Regions from separate parts of the Thalassotalea castellviae genome, predicted to be linked through region 3. Evidence: predicted binding sites of a transcription regulator. Region 3 holds the regulator's gene; each other region holds the start of a gene.
What was found. The regulator sigma-54, encoded in region 3, starts transcription at its own class of promoters, with help from an activator protein. The targets are predictions, from matches to a motif close to GTTGGCACGNNNNTNGNNT.

Region 1 (5,701 bases), on a different contig from region 3:
GGCTTAAATCTACTGCAACACCAGGAACTACTGGCGCAACATCGTATAAAGCTAAATCTGAACCTGCAGGTAACTGAGTTTTTAATAATAAAGATAACGCTTGACCGATACCGCCAGCTGCGCCTAATACTGCTACTTTCATTGGGTGTCTCCGAAATTTGAGTAATTACGTAAATATTTGCCGGCAAAAGATATAGTATTATCCGGCAAAAAACAATGTTTAATCGTGTAATGACATATAAGGATAGCGTATAATTCAGACAACGAAATAATACTTAGGTATTACTCGATTCGATATTTAGGCTTTTATTCATAAGAAACGTAACTATTACTATGGCAACACTACAACAAAAACAAGAAGCACTCGTTCAGGCGTTCAAAGATTTATTAAAACAAGAACAATTTGGCTCTCAAGGTGAAATCGTTGACGCGTTAAAATTGCAAGGGTTCGATAATATCAGCCAATCGAAAATATCTCGCATGCTCAGTAAATTTGGCGCGGTAAGAACTCGAAATGCCCGTCAAGATATGGTGTATTGTTTACCGGCTGAATTAGGTGTACCAACGGCAAAAAGCCCGTTAAAACAATTAGTATTAGATATCGAACATAACGAAATGATGATTATCATTCGTACCAGCCCTGGCGCGGCACAATTAATCGCACGCTTATTAGATAGTTTAAGTAAAAGTGATGGTGTACTTGGCACCATCGCGGGCGATGACACCATTTTTATTGCCCCAACTAACGTCAGTGAAATAAAACAAACCATTGAAAAATTAGAATTATTATTTTCTAAAAACTTAACCTAATGACGTTGTCGCTTGCGTTAGCTTTGCCCTAGTTGACTCAAAAAATTTAAACTAGGCGCAAAAAATGCGGCACCTGTTTCAGCTTGAGTATATTTGAGCATGTGATCAAAATGGCCATGCTCGTCCCCTTCAATCATACTTTTTAACATCATTTCAAATGGCTGCGGCGCACTACAATAAGAAACAAAAAACAGTCCTTGGAGTTTCATATCACCGTACGGCATACTTTGACGTAATATTTCTATCGTATTTCCTTCATCATCTTTAATGCTAGTACGTTTGATGTGGGACGTTTCAGGCTTGTTTTCACTGGTATATTCTTCGTTATCAATTTTCGTGCGAGCAAATACATCTTCTTGCTCTTTCACTTTCATTCTATTCCATAAATTTAGGTTATGACGATAGCGTTGAATGTGTAAATAGCTACCACTGGCAAAGTCTGCGTCTTGTTCGTCATTTACTAAGGCTACCTGGCGGCGATGTCTACCTTGAGGGTTTTCGGTGCCATCAACAAAACCGGTTAAATCACGGCCATCAAGGAAGCGAAAACCTCGCACTTGCTCAATCAATTCAACACTGTCAGCCAACAAGGCACATACTTTACCTGCGACAATATGATTTACATCAGCGCGATCGCTTCTGACCTCAATGTATAAATCATAATTTACCGCAGGAGCAATACGATCATCACACTTAATTTCAGTAAACGACTTCAAAAATTTAGGGCGAGATTCTGGGTGGAGTTCATCCCAATAGGTTGCACCAATTGCAACAACGCCCGTTAAATTACTCTCAGAAAAGCGATCCGCATATTTATCAAATAAAGCAGGTAAACGTGATAATGCTTGGCGAATATGCGCATTTTTATCATCTAATACATTAAACATTAAATAATAGCCATGTAAGCTCGGCTCTGCGCAAATACCAAATTGTTCTCTTGCCATACTGCCCTCAATAAATAAGATTTTTGTGATGCTTAACTTGCTCACAAAACTTGGTAGAGATAATAAACCTTTAATAAAGAAAAGAAAACATCGTTATTCATGACAAGGTAAATCCCGTCATCACCACTGACTGTTATAACGGCTCAAATTTAACACACAAAAAAAGCAGCGATTAAGCTGCTTTTCAATACTTTCGTTGTTAATTAACCGTTTGTGAATTCTGGATAGGCTTCCATACCACAATCAGCTTTATCAACACCTTCATATTCTTCTTCTTCAGTAACACGAATACCCATAGTTATTTTAAGTACATACCAAACCACAAAGCTTGTTACAAATACCCATGCAAAGATAGTAGCAGCACCAATTAACTGACCACTAAATGATGCACCGTCATTTGTTACTGGCACTAATAATAAACCAAACAAACCAACGACACCGTGAACAGAGATAGCACCCACTGGATCATCAATCTTTAATTTATCTAAGCTAACAATTGAAAGGACAACAATAATACCACCAATGGCACCAAATAATGTCGCTTGCAATGCTGTTGGCGTAGAAGGTTCTGCAGTAATAGCAACTAGACCCGCTAAGGCACCGTTTAATGCCATCGTTAAATCAGCTTTCTTAAATAAAATTTTAGCTAAGATTAATGCTGCAACCGCACCACCAGCCGCCGCTGCGTTAGTATTTAAAAAGACCATAGCAACTGAATGTGAATTACCAATATCACCTAACTTTAATACTGAGCCACCGTTGAAACCAAACCAACCCATCCATAAAATGAATGTACCTAACGTAGCTAATGGTAAGTTAGAACCTGGGATTGCATTGACACGACCGTCAGCTGTGTATTTCCCTTTACGAGCACCTAACAATAATACACCCGCTAATGCCGCTGAAGCACCTGCCATATGAACAATACCAGAACCGGCAAAGTCAGAAAATCCTAAATCACCGAGTGTGTATAAACCAAATACGGCATTACCACCCCATGTCCAGCTACCTTCCATTGGATAAATAACCGCGGTTAAAACGACAGTAAAGGCTAAGAAAGCCCATAATTTCATACGCTCGGCAACCGCACCTGAAACAATCGACATTGCTGTAGCAACAAAGACTACTTGGAAGAAAAAGTCAGAAGCCGCCGAATAAATTGCTCCGCCAGTAAAGCCGTCTTCACGTTCAGCGAAAGATTTCAATACTGCGTCTGCGTCAACTGTTTCTATGCCCGACAAAAAGAAACCGCCGCCATACATAATTTCATAACCGCATGCTAAGTACATCATGCAAGAAATCGCATAAAGCGCGACGTTTTTCGTTAATATTTCTGTGGTATTTTTAGCTCTAACTAAACCTGCTTCTAGCATTGAGAAGCCAGCAGCCATCCACATGACTAATGCGCCACACACTAAAAAGTAAAACGTGTCCATGGCATATTGAAGATGAAAGATATTTTGTTCCATGATATTCCCCTTAAAGTGCTTCTACGTCATTTTCACCAGTACGAATACGTACGGCTTGCTCAAGGTTGTAAACAAAAATCTTTCCGTCACCGATTTTTCCGGTGTAGGCAGATTTAGTGATGGTTTCAACTAAACGTTCAACAACATCATCATTTACGGCAATTTCAAGTTTTACCTTAGGTAAAAAGTCAACTTGATATTCGGCACCACGATATAGTTCGGTATGACCTTTTTGTCGACCGAACCCTTTTACTTCACTTACTGTTAACCCTTCAACACCGATTTCAGAGATGGCCTCTCGAACATCATCTAATTTAAACGGTTTGATAATTGCGCTAATAAGTTTCATTTATTACCCCTTTTTATAGTTTGACAATGAATATTCAATTGTTATACCAATAGAAATAAAGCATTACTAAACAAGAGGTTACAAATAAAATATTGATTTGAATGCTTACTTAAGCACCACTTTGGTGCATGGAGTTAAAAATAGTGTTGATAGTTGGTGCATGTTTACGGTAAGTAAGAAAAAACGGCGATTATTAGCAATAATCGCCGTTTATATAAGTAGAATAAATTGTTAATAGGTTATTAATAAATCATTGCAGCACTTGGGTTTAATACCGCTAAAATACCTAAACGCTCCATATCGCAATAATCATTTGCTTCTGATATAGCATCTTGTTGAAGCGATAAGACAGTTAGTTTTTCACGCGTTAACACGTCTTCTTGCGCATGTGATTTACATTGGCGGTTTAGTTGCATCATTCGCTTAGCCGTATATAACAATTTCGTTTCCATGGTGCTGTATTGGAAATCTTCTTCATTTTGAAAACGAATAGGCTCAATTAAATTATAGGGTAATTGCCAAAGTTTCAATAACTCTGCGGTGCAATCGGCATAGGTAAAACCAAACACTTCTTGTTGTTTGTTCCATGGTAATTCTTTGCTACCTATTTGATTGGCCATTTCCACTTGTTCGGCTTGAAATTGCTGCATAACCAGCTCACCTAAATTATGCAGTAAACCCAATATAAATAAACGTTCAGCCTTAGGTACTCCTAATTTAAAACCTAAATACTTAATCATCAGTGCGCAATCGACACTTTGCTCCCAAAAAGATTCTAAGAATTCAGCAGAAGCCGAAATAGACTTGAAAGCTTTAGTGGTAAAATAAGCTATCACCAAATTATAAACTTCTGTGATACCAAGCACTAAAACCGCTTTTGAAATGGTGTCTATCTTACCGGGATAATTAAAAAACGAGCTGTTCGCCAATTTTAATATGGTTGCCGCTAAAGCCGGGTCAATTAAAATGACATCAGAAATATCATCGATGGTCGATGCTTCATCATCAATAAGTTCTTTAATACGGATAAAAGAGTCTGATAAAACAAAAATTTCATTCGCCTTTTCGGCATAATCCATAGCATCCATCTGCTTTACCTTATTAACAAAATCATTGAAAAGTTACGGTTAACACGTGATATATAAAAACTCACTTTTAATTCCTTTCAACGACACTAGCATGATATTTTTTATTATAGACACAATTTACCAGTTATTTTAATTAATTGACCAACGCATGAATATGATACGAAGAAAACTTTCTAATATTGATAACCCCTGTATCAAAGAATAAATATTGCCCTTTAATACCTTGTAAAATCCCACTCACTTCAGGGTTTTTATCAAAGTTATGCGACACAATTTTTGTTGGGAATTCTTCAACAGGAAAGTTCAGTTCAACCATGTCATTGGATAATTGTTCAACTGAATCTTCACCAAATTTTAATCGAATATCGTTTAATTTCTCAGAAATTAACGGAATTAACTCTTGAGACTTTGCGATTAAATCCATTGGCTCTGCATTACCTTTTAGCATAGTTCGCCAATTGGTTTTATCGGCAATAAACTCCGCAAGTGCTATTTCAACTAATCCTGACTGTAAGCGAGTATTCACTTTAAAAACTGGTAAAGCCTGAGTAGCCCCTTGATCTATCCAACGAGTTGGAATTTGAGTATGACGAGTGATCCCCACTTTCAACCCTGAAGTATTTGCTAAATAAACATAATGAGGAATAAAACAATTCGCCTCACCCCATTCAGGTTCACGACAAGTACCTTGTTCAAAATGACACGTTTCCGGTTTCATTATACACATATCGCATTGAGCAAGTTTTTGCATACATGGATAACAATAGCCTTGTGAAAAGCTCTTTTTAGTTTTCCTTCCGCAATGAGAGCAACTGATATGCTCATGATAAATAAGGGTGAGTTGCTTACCTATTAATTCATTTAGCGGCAATAATTGCTCGCCAATAGGTAATTGATAGTGAACATGACCTTGCTCATCTAATTGAGCTGTCATCTTTCTTAATGCGCCTACTTCTGTTTGCATTGATTTACCATTTCTAAAATATTATATCGACATGTTAAGGAAAAATGGCACACTACTCCATCGAAAATTTTTAATCG
Region 2 (5,701 bases), on a different contig from region 3:
GGTACTGCACTTGTGTCTGAACATTGCTCAGCATAATCAGGCATAGGTAATTCCTGAAAACCAGAATAACCGGTATTACATCTTTCAACAGCTGCAATTAAATTAACCACATCCATACCGTCTTCAATCACTTCACCAAAAACACTGAAACCACCATTTTGAGTATCTAATTGTGCGCCAGATGTACTATTATTTTCTAAGTTGATAAACCATTGACTCGTTGCACTATTAACAACGCCACCTTGTTTCGCCATCGCAATGGTGGCTTTGACATTTGAATAAATCGGCTCATTAATAATCGCGTCTTCAACGTCAATCCAAACAGGAGGTAATGTTCCTTCAAATTTTGCCCCACCACCTTGAATTATAAAATCATCAACCGTTCTATGAATGATAGTGTCGTTATAACTACCATCATTGACATAGTTTAGAAAGTTTTCGACAGTTTTTGGTGTCGTTTCATCATGTAGATTCACTTTAAAATTACCGTGTGAAGTTTGAAATTCTACGATAGTTGCATGAGCAGAAACGCTCAAAAATCCTAGTGTAGATAACACTGGAATAAGTAATTTTTTAAAAATGTTGTTAATCATAAAATTGGATGTTTGTATAAAATCGAGGCGAAGATAATAGTAAGTTAGGAGCTAAACGACAAGTAATTTTTGTTTGCTACTTGTCGAAGACTTATTCATTAAACGCTAGTGACCTTTTTTATATATCAAGCAAGAACCTTGCTTTTCTTGGTAGGAAATAATTGTTGTAATCTAGCGATAACACAACTTTTGATGAACGGCCGATGATTTCACTACGTGGAACAAAACCAATCACTCGTGAGTCAGCACTGTTATTTCGGTTGTCACCTAATACTAAATAGTGGTCTTTTGGTACTTTTACAGAGTTAAAACTTCTTAAAGGCGAAGGATTGTTGGTAATTTGAATGCGGTGAGGGTTTTGGTTGATCTCTTCATCAAGAATGACTTTATCGCTATTGATTTGCTTGCCTGTATAGGCGATTTTTTGATGATTAATGGTTAGTTTATTGTTTGACATGGCAACAATGTCGCCAGGAACACCAATAACTCTTTTAACCAATCGTTTATTTGCTGCTTTAGACTCAAAGATAATAATGTCATTTACTTGTGGATCAGCTAATTTTATTAATGATTGTTGGGTAAAAGGTATATTAATATCATAAGCAAGTTTATTAATTAGAATCCTGTCACCTTCAACAATTGTTGGTTTCATTGAGCCAGTAGGTACATCATTCCAATCGGCTACGGCACTTCTAAAAATTAACATTAAAGTAATAAAAACGATTAACGATTTGTTTTCAATCCATATTTTACTAACCATATTTTTCATAAATTTTGCTCAACTCTATTAGAAACGTTTTAAAATAGGATGATTCAGCTTAGGTTTAGTTCCTACGCATTTTTATTATACTTCAGGGTTTATGTAACAAATTATGACTACCTATTAGATGCTGAAGAAGTAAAAGCGTTTAGGTCATCAACCAAGTTTCCCAGAAATCATAAGTTACAACGTCAAGGAAACTTAAGTTAAGGTCATTATTTAGCGACTGGTTTTCGAAACACTAAAGTAAATCGATCCGTATTACCTGTTACTGTTTTTCTACCTACTTCATAACGTAGTTCATCGTCAGGTCGATAAAACATGTCTGAAGACTTCTCTAAAATAAAGCCAGCAGATTGCACTTCTAAAATCACTTTTACAGGATCTTCTCTTCTAGCAAGCTCTCTGGTTTCAACTGCCATGTGACGTCGGGTATGATCAACAATGACATATAGTCCGCCTGGTTTTAACGCATTGAACGCTTCATTATTTAATTTAGTTTTATCAGCTAAATTAAAGTTATGATATTCACGAATGTTTAAAATCATGTCTGCGTCATTCATGCCAAATGATAATTTGCCTAAATCATATCTAAATTCTTGGTTGTTCCAAGAAAGTTCTATAGGTAATTTTATCGTAGATTCAAAGCCCTTCTGAGAGAGTATCGGGTCTAAGTCAGTCAACCATTGTGTATTATATGCAAGATGAAGTTCTCCTTTTTCAGCCAATAAAGGGGCTAATATTTTGGTATACCAGCCATTACCAGGTGCAAATTCAATCACTTTCATATTCTGTTTAAAACCAAAAAATGATAATGCTTGAACGGGTGAACGATTATTATCTCTTAGCTTATCAGCGTCGGTTCTATGAGACATTTTTATGACGTCAGTGATGTTTTGTTGCAGAGAGGTCACCTTTGCAGAAGCATTTGCTCCAAACAATATCGTTATAGTGAGTAGCGGGATCAGCCTAGTTTTCATAATAGTCCTTTTTATAGTGATGTTATTTTTAATATCTAGATCTATCACTTGGCACTTATCTTTAAAAGCAATAAAATCATTTCTTTTAAGCTAAATGATTACTACTACCGATGAATAATGATGAAAAATGACGTGCAAAATTCTACAGTAATGGTCGGTTTAACAAACCCCAAAAGTCCGAGTAATGTAGGTGCTGTAATGAGAGCAGCTGGTTGCTATGGGGTTAATGAGGTGATATATACTGGCCAGCGATATCAACAAGCGGCGAAATTTTCTACCGATACCAAAAATATTTCACAACAAATCCCGTTAACACCAGTAGAGTCGCTCATATCGAATAAAGATGAAAATGTTGAGGTGGTTTGTGTTGAACTGGTTGAAGGAGCAACACCTTTACCTTTGTTTGAACACCCGAGAAATGCCCTTTATATCTTAGGTCCGGAAGATGGCAGTATCAGCCAAAAGCTTGTTGATGAAGCTGATCATGTTGTCTATATACCAACCAAAGGTTGTATGAATTTAGCTGCTACTGTCAATGTGGTTTTATATGATCGTCTTGCGAAATCTGAACATTTAGATATCAGCAATGAGCTAATTAAACAAAGTAGAGATACGAATAATAAAATCAAAGTTAAAAATAACAATTGACGATAAAAACGAAATAGCTTGACTCTTAGCTGTAAATCATTAGAATTCAAATCAGCTAGAAAGTAAGACCTATTTTTATATACATCGTATCGCGTTATTAGTAGCTCGTCCCGTTTGATAAGTAATAGTTACACTTCCTGCAACACCGCCTTAGGGCAAAACATTACTCAATTAAATAGGAAAGTATTATGTCTGAGACAACTACTGGTACAGTTAAATGGTTCAACGAATCTAAAGGTTTTGGTTTTATCGAGCAAGAATCTGGTCCTGACGTGTTTGCACACTTCAGCGCTATCTCTGGCGACGGTTTCAAAACTTTAGCAGAAGGTCAAAAAGTTCAGTTTACTGTTACTCAAGGCCAAAAAGGTCCTCAAGCTGAAAACATCGTAGCTTTATAATTTAAGTTTTCTTTAAAGAAAATATAAATTAATGAAAGGATAAGATTTTAATCTTATCCTTTTTTAATGCCTCAATTTTAGTATATATATTGTTGAATTAAGGAAAGCCCACTTCATTTATTGAATGGTTTAATTCACTACTTTTTAGTTTTTATCATCACTTCTTTATTTCTTATCACAATTAACAAATAGAAATATTTTAATATTTCAAATAAATCAATGGGTTACCTTTTGGCACTAGTTTTGAATATAAACAAACAGCATAAAGTGTTATCACATAAAGGGTATTCCAATGAAATCTTTACTTGCTACAGCCGTTTTATTATCAACTACTACCGCGTTTGCTCATGATACGAGTTTCTCTTCAGACTCATGTAATATTGAATTGAATGCAGGGGTAAAAATTAATAAAAACTTTATTGAGTTTACTAAAAATGATCAAGCGCTCTATAAAATCATTAATAATGAAATTTTAATTGTAAATGGCAAAGAAGTTGAATTGAATGATTATCAGCAATCGTTAGTTTTAGAATACTCAACGAGTATTCGCTCTGTATTGCCAGAAGCGAAAGAACTTGCTTTTGATGCCATTGAAATAGCTGTAGAAGGGGTAAATTTAGCCTTTAACGAGTTATTAGGAGAAAATAATGACGTTGGTGAAGATCTTACCGAGCATTTATATGGGATCCGAGATGAAGTAGATCGACGCTTTGCTAGTGAAAATGAGTTTTATATCGATGAACATGGTGATTTTGCTGACGACTTTTTTAATGAAGAGTTGGAACAACGTATTGAAGCGGCCGTAGAAGATACCATTCAAAATTCATTAGGAAGCTTATTGATTGCTGTAGGGCAAGAGATGTTATTTGCTGGTGGTGATATGGAAGCTTTTGAAGCTCGAATGGAAAATTTTGGCGAGCAAATTGAGAGGGATATAGAGTATCGTGCAGAAAAGTTAGAAAAGAGAGGCGAGGCTTTATGTCATACCGTTTATAAAATTGATGGTATAGAAACGCAATTAAGCCAAAGTATCGATGAATTATCTGATTTTAATGTGATTGATGCAGATTTAGATAAAAGAAATAAAGCATAGATTCATTTGAAAAGGCGCTTAAATGAAGTGACCTCATAAAGTAGACTCATTGCTAAACGTCAACCATGGCCTGAATTCGATTTTGCATCGGACTCAGGCTTTTTAGTTTCAGCTTAATGCTTTTATTGTTGTAGTGAAAAAACATGAAAAGTACCTAATTAGCATTGTTACTGTTCATTTAGAGGGGGATCTTTTAAAATATGGTTAAATTAGTTTTAACTCCTACAACTTCATGCACGCTGTTAATCGTTTATTTCAATATCGTAAAAGTATTTCGACTACTGTCTACAAATCAAGAGGGCAACGATTAATTCGCTGTGAATTATGCCACTTAGCAAAAGAAAACTGTGTTTGCCAATTAAAAGTAACGCTTAATAGTAAAGTTGGCTTTTTATTGCTGATGTATGATACCGAGGTCTTAAAACCAAGCAATACAGGAAAGCTAATCGCCGACTTAATTCCTGAAACTTTTGCTTTTTTATGGTCACGGACCTCCGTTGAGCAAGAGCTTATCGATTTAATTCATGATGATAATTGGCAGCCCTATATTGTATTTCCTGAAGAATACGCGAAAGAAAATCAACAAGTATTCAATCAAGAGATCGATGATAAAAGCAATAAAAAACCATTGTTTATTATGTTAGATGGTAGCTGGCGAGAAGCTAAAAAAATATTTAGAAAAAGTCCATATTTAAATGGGTTACCTATACTCTCTATTGATCCGCAGTCTTTCATTCATAAAGATTACTTACCAAAATATCAATTAAGAAGTTCAGAAAAAATCAATCAATTATGTACTGCTGAAGTCGCTGCGCAAGTTCTAGCTGTAGCTGGAGAACCGGTCAATGCTAAAATTTTGGACAGTTGGTTTGATGTTTATAGTTATCAGTATCAAAAAAGTGTTTGCCAAACAAATAAAGGCGATCCTCAAGCACAACAAAGATATGAGTCGTTAATTCAAGCTTATCAATATTAGCTGTTCAATTGGGGGGTTGTCTTCTTGTTCTAGAGACAGGCGAGGGGGCATTGTTTCAGTTTACTATTGGTAAAATGACTTTAATTATAAATTTAAGAGATAAAAAAACGACCTATAAGGTCGTTTTTTCGTCGAATATATTGCTTACTTAGCGTTGATTTTACGACGGTAAGCGATACCAGCCATACCTAACAACATTAATAATAATGTTTGTGGCTCTGGCACTGTAGTTTGATTGTCTGGGTCTCTTACT
Region 3 (5,701 bases):
CATTATCCAAGGAGAAGAAAACAAACTTCCGGCATTAAAAGCCTTAATTGAGAAATATCAATTAACCGCGGAACAAGTAGCATATATAGGTGATGACATGCCTGATTATCCATGCATGGAATATGTCGGTTTATCCATAGCGGTGAATGACGCTCATCCGGCTATTTTAAGTTTAGCTGATCATGTAACAACGATTAAAGGAGGTTTTGGCGCGGTACGTGAAATATGCGATATCATTATGCAAAGTCAAAACAGCCTGCAATATGCCAGTGGCGCAAGTATATGACACGCATATATATAGCTTCGTTACTATTTTTTATTTTTTCAGTGGTCAGTTACATTGTCATTGAATGGCACCAAAACAGTAACCAAATCACCAATGCTATAGATAACAAAATATCCCCTGATTTTATTGCTGAAAGCTTAAATAGCGAAACGTATAACAGCACAGGGCAACTCTCCTATATTATCGATGCGAATCGAATGGAACATTATTCAGAATTATCAGTCACACACTTTGAGTTTCCTAAATATACCTTATACCCAAAAAATACCGATTCTCCATGGAAAATTAGTGCAAATGAAGGCACACTCTATAATAGCAATAGAGTAAAACTTGAAAGTAAAGTGGCGTTAATTGCAACCGACAGTAAAAGTTTAATTCAAGAGATCCATGGAAAGTATTTAGAATTAGATTTAAACACTAATATTATTAGTTCAGAAAAAAAGATAGAAATAAAAGGAATTGATTTTACCATGTACGGTACAGGACTGATTGTAGACTTAAACACTAAACAAGTAACGCTGACAAAACATGAAAAAACCATATTTCAACCTATTAAAAACTAGTTGTTTGGCTTTAGGGGTAACCTTAAGTCTTTCATATAGTGTTATAGCAGCAAAAGTTGATTTGAATGAAGAAATCAAAATTGATGCTTCTAGACAAGCAGCTGATCTCAAAAATAAAATATTTAGTTACATTGATAATGTCATTATTACCCAAGGCTCTTTAACAATAAAAGCAGACCTAGTGCAAGTTGTGACAGAAGCCACGAGTAACGAAAAAACATATATTGCCAAAGGGCAACCAGCAACGTTCGAACAAATATTGGAAGACGGAACGCCTATTTATCTGCAAGCAAATGAAATTAAATATCAACCTGAAAAAAATACGGTGATGATTTCAGGAAATGCTGAACTTCGTCAAGAAGGCAGCAAAGTCAGTGGCACCACTATCAGTTATAATTTTTTGACCGAACAAGTACAGGCAAGCAGTGACGACAATGCTAGAGTACAAACGGTATTACAACCGAAAAACCTTGAGAAAAAAAAGTTAGATAAAAAATCGTTGGATAATAAAAATAAATGACCACTGCCACCTTAATTGCCAATAATTTGGCAAAAGCCTACAAAGGCCGAAAAGTCGTAAAGAACGTTGGTATGAAAGTGCAAGAAGGCCAAGTTGTCGGATTGCTCGGTCCAAATGGTGCCGGTAAAACAACTTCGTTTTATATGATAGTTGGTTTAGTCAATAGTGATAGCGGTTCAATCATCTTAAATGATGAAGATATTACTTTACTCCCTATGCATGAAAGAGCCCGAAAAGGTATCGGATACCTTCCACAGGAAGCTTCCATTTTCCGTAAGCTAACGGTTTATGAAAATATTATGGCGATTTTGCAAACCCGTAAAGATTTAGATGATATCAGTAGAGAAGAAAAGCTTGAGCATCTCGTTGAAGAATTTAATATAGGTCATATCAAAGATAATTTAGGCATGAGCTTATCCGGTGGCGAACGACGCCGAGTTGAAATTGCGAGAGCACTAGCGGCAGAGCCCAAATTTATCTTACTTGATGAGCCTTTTGCTGGCGTTGATCCAATTTCAGTAGGTGATATAAAAAAAATTATCCTACACTTAAAACAACGTGGCATTGGAATTTTAATCACAGATCACAATGTTCGTGAAACATTAGACGTTTGTGAGCATGCATATATTGTTAGTCACGGTGAATTAATCGCGGAAGGCAATGCAGATCAAATTCTTGCGAATCAACAAGTAAGAGATGTATACCTTGGTGAGCAATTCACGCTATAGTTACACAAAGCTTTGATAAAAAGTAAAAATCAATATGAAGCTAGAAAATAGGAAAATAATACGATAAATGCGCCCTAGTCTGCAGCTCCGAATAGGACAACAACTCACCATGACTCCACAATTGCAACAAGCGATTAAGCTTTTGCAATTGTCGACGTTGGATCTTCAGCAAGAAATCCAAGAAGCTCTTGAAAGTAATCCATTATTAGAAGTAGATGAATCAACCCCAAGTGACAATGATGCGCAATCGGATAACTTAGAAGAAGCATTTTCTGCTGGTGTAACAGAACAAAACACTAAAACATCCGACGGCAGTGAAGATTCAGCTCCTACTATCGATGAAATTAGTACAACGGAAGCTATGGATAAATCTGAGATCCCTGAAGAGCTCAACATAGACACTACCTGGGAAGAAAGCTACAGTGCTGGCGTTTCAAATACCGGTGCCAGTGCACCTGCTTCAGAAGATTATACTTATCAGGGCGAAACAACGGACTCCATTCAAGACCATTTACGCTGGCAAATGGAGTTAACGCCATTTTCAGAAACGGACCTTGCCATCGCGACGGCTATTATTGATGCCATCGATGATGCTGGCTATTTAAGAGTCAGTGTTGAAGAAATTCTTGAAGCGATGGGCAATGAAGAAGTTGAACTTGATGAAGTTGAAGCCGTACTTAAACGTATTAATATGTTTGATCCTGTTGGCGTTGGGGCTCGCTCTATCTCAGAATGTTTAACCATTCAATTAAATCAATTTGATAAAGAAACGCCTTGGTTAAAAGAAAGTAAGCTGATCATTAATGAATATATCGACTTATTAGGTAACCGAGATTATCGCCAAATCATGCGGAAAACGCGTTTAAAAGAAGATCAACTACGCGAAGTGATCAAGCTAATTCAATCGCTGGATCCAAGACCAGGTGATAGTGTCATTAAAGGTGATGATCAATATGTCATCCCTGATGTTTCGGTCGAAAAGAAAAATGGTCGTTGGATGGTTGAATTAAACCCAGATACAGCACCACGACTATCGGTTAATCAGCAATATGCCTCCATGGCACGAAATATGAAATCATCGACAGACAGTCAGTTTATACGTTCAAACCTACAAGAAGCTAAATGGTTTATTAAAAGCTTAGAAAGCCGAAATGATACATTGTTAAAAGTCTCTAACTGCATTGTACAACGCCAACAAGGCTTCTTTGAACACGGGCCAGAAGCAATGCGACCTATGGTACTCAATGATATTGCAGAAGCGGTAGATATGCATGAGTCCACTATTTCCCGTGTTACGACCCAAAAATATATGCATACACCTAGAGGAATCTTTGAATTAAAATATTTCTTCTCTAGCCACGTAAGCACAGAAAATGGTGGAGAATGTTCATCCACCGCAATTCGAGCTTTAATTAAAAAGTTGGTCGCTGCAGAAATTCCAGCCAAACCATTAAGTGATAGTAAAATGGCGGAATTACTTGCAGAACAAGGCATTAATGTCGCCAGAAGAACCATTGCCAAGTATCGAGAATCATTGTCAATTCCTCCTTCTAACCAACGAAAAAGTCTACTTTAACAACTAAATAAGGATCTAAGCTTATGCAAATTAATCTTGCTGGTCATCATGTTGAAATTACTGAAGCTTTACGTGAAAGTGTCAATACAAAATTTGCCAAGTTAGAACGACATTTTGATCATATAAATAATGTTCATGTGGTATTGACGGTAGAAAAGCTGAATCAAATTGCGGAAGCAACAGCCCACCTTAACGGAACAGAAATACACGCAAAAGCCGAAAATGCCGATATGTATGCTTCAATCGATGCTTTAGTTAATAAACTCGATAAACAAGTTTTAAAGTACAAAGGCAAAATCAACCAACATTAATCCATCGTCTATTTCAACACGAGCATTATGAAATTAACTGAACTTATTAACGAGAACTGCACCTTGTGTGCAGTTCATGCTACTAGCAAAAAGCGTATTTTAGAATTATTATGTGAAAAAGCTGCCGAGTCTTATACTGATTTTAACACTTATTCACTGCTTGAAAGTCTAATGGCACGTGAAAAAATGGGTTCAACTGGGATAGGTAATGGTATCGCGATCCCACACGGTAGATTAACTGATGGGGGTAAAGTCGTTGTCGTGATTGCCACAACAGAGTCTCCAATTGATTTTGATGCGATAGATAATAGACCCGTCGATATTTTTATTGCTTTATTCGTACCCGAAGAAAATTGTCAACAACATTTATCCACGCTACAAAGCATTGCACAAATTTTTAGTGATAAACAAACTTGCAAACTGGTCCGAAAATGTCACTCGAGTTCAGAGCTTTTCAATTTATTGAAAAATAATAACTAAACCTTAGTACCAAGGATTTCGACAATGAAACTCATCATCGTTAGTGGCCGTTCAGGATCAGGAAAAAGTGTCGCATTAAGAGTGCTGGAAGATTTAGGTTATTATTGTGTTGATAATATCCCTGTCAATCTTTTACCAGCTTTAACACATACGGTGATTAATGATTATGAAACCGTAGCGGTTAGCTTAGATGTTCGTAATTTACCGGCAGATCCTAATGATATTTCTGAAATTATCAATTACTTACCCAGTGCGGTAGATCTAAATATTGTTTATTTAGATGCGGATGATAACGACTTAATTAAACGTTTTAGCGAAACACGCCGCTTGCATCCATTGATCAAACAGAATATTGCGCTTGATCAAGCGATATCACTTGAGAAAAAACTGTTAGAGCCTATTTCAAGCCGTGCAAATTTATACATCAACACCAGTCAACTTACCCCTCATCAATTAGCGGATTTGATCAGAGAGCGAATTCTCGGTAAAACAACTGGCACTATGGTTGTGGTCTTTGAATCTTTTGGCTTTAAACATGGCGTCCCTCAAGATGCTGATTATGTTTTTGATGCTCGATTTTTACCAAATCCATTTTGGGAAAAAGATCTCAAACCATATACGGGACTAGATCAACCCGTACAAGATTTTCTCGCTAGCCAACCTATTGTCACTAAATTTATCTGGCAAATTAATAGTTTTATGATGACTTGGCTACCACATTTAGAACGTAATAATAGAAGTTATATAACCATAGCCATTGGTTGTACCGGCGGTAAACATCGTTCCGTTTATATTGCGGAATTACTCGCAAATAATTTAAGAAAAGAGCGTAAAGATGTGCAAGCGCGCCATCGAGATCTTGACGTAGCCAGTACTTAACCTTATGACTATTAAACTAAATAAAACCTTATTAATTACTAATAAATTAGGGCTGCATGCAAGAGCCGCAACTAAATTGGCGCAGTTAAGTCAAAAGTTCAATGCCAAAGTTACAATTGAACTTGAAAGCAAACAAGCCGATGCCAGCAGTATTATGGGGCTTATGTTATTAGCCGGCGGCCAAGGGAAAGAAGTGACGATTCATACTGAAGGGCTAGAAGCACAAGATGCCCTTGATAATGTCTGCCAGCTTTTTTCCGATAAATTCGATGAAGACGAATAATAACCTCAAGATCCCTTTCACAAAGCTGTAAAATTTCGTGGATATAATAAGAAAAAAGCTGCTAAAACCAGTCAG

Region 1: a site for sigma-54 is predicted at 3,605-3,623, ahead of glnK (P-II family nitrogen regulator). Genes of this name have one in related genera too.
Region 2: a site for sigma-54 is predicted at 3,610-3,628, ahead of RM573_RS02320 (DUF2884 family protein). Genes of this name have one in related genera too.

Annotation. Positions count from the first base shown of each region.
Region 1 is NZ_JAVRIF010000011.1:13,382-19,082, forward strand. It holds gene mdh (malate dehydrogenase) at 1-142, opposite strand, end outside; gene argR (transcriptional regulator ArgR) at 334-810, shown strand; gene RM573_RS15770 (Dyp-type peroxidase) at 828-1,754, opposite strand; gene RM573_RS15775 (ammonium transporter) at 1,958-3,223, opposite strand; gene glnK (P-II family nitrogen regulator) at 3,234-3,572, opposite strand; gene RM573_RS15785 (HDOD domain-containing protein) at 3,815-4,660, opposite strand; gene RM573_RS15790 (DUF2797 domain-containing protein) at 4,794-5,594, opposite strand.
Region 2 is NZ_JAVRIF010000001.1:512,918-518,618, reverse strand. It holds gene RM573_RS02345 (peptidylprolyl isomerase) at 1-536, opposite strand, end outside; gene lepB (signal peptidase I) at 712-1,362, opposite strand; gene RM573_RS02335 (class I SAM-dependent methyltransferase) at 1,569-2,333, opposite strand; gene RM573_RS02330 (RNA methyltransferase) at 2,466-2,981, shown strand; gene RM573_RS02325 (cold-shock protein) at 3,170-3,379, shown strand; gene RM573_RS02320 (DUF2884 family protein) at 3,672-4,472, shown strand; gene RM573_RS02315 (tRNA-uridine aminocarboxypropyltransferase) at 4,705-5,448, shown strand; gene RM573_RS02310 (PEP-CTERM sorting domain-containing protein) at 5,593-5,701, opposite strand, start outside.
Region 3 is NZ_JAVRIF010000003.1:43,924-49,624, reverse strand. It holds gene kdsC (3-deoxy-manno-octulosonate-8-phosphatase KdsC) at 1-286, shown strand, start outside; gene lptC (LPS export ABC transporter periplasmic protein LptC) at 283-849, shown strand; gene lptA (lipopolysaccharide transport periplasmic protein LptA) at 815-1,369, shown strand; gene lptB (LPS export ABC transporter ATP-binding protein) at 1,366-2,097, shown strand; gene RM573_RS06550 (RNA polymerase factor sigma-54) at 2,165-3,673, shown strand; gene hpf (ribosome hibernation promoting factor) at 3,697-3,984, shown strand; gene ptsN (PTS IIA-like nitrogen regulatory protein PtsN) at 4,012-4,464, shown strand; gene rapZ (RNase adapter RapZ) at 4,489-5,343, shown strand; gene RM573_RS06530 (HPr family phosphocarrier protein) at 5,348-5,626, shown strand.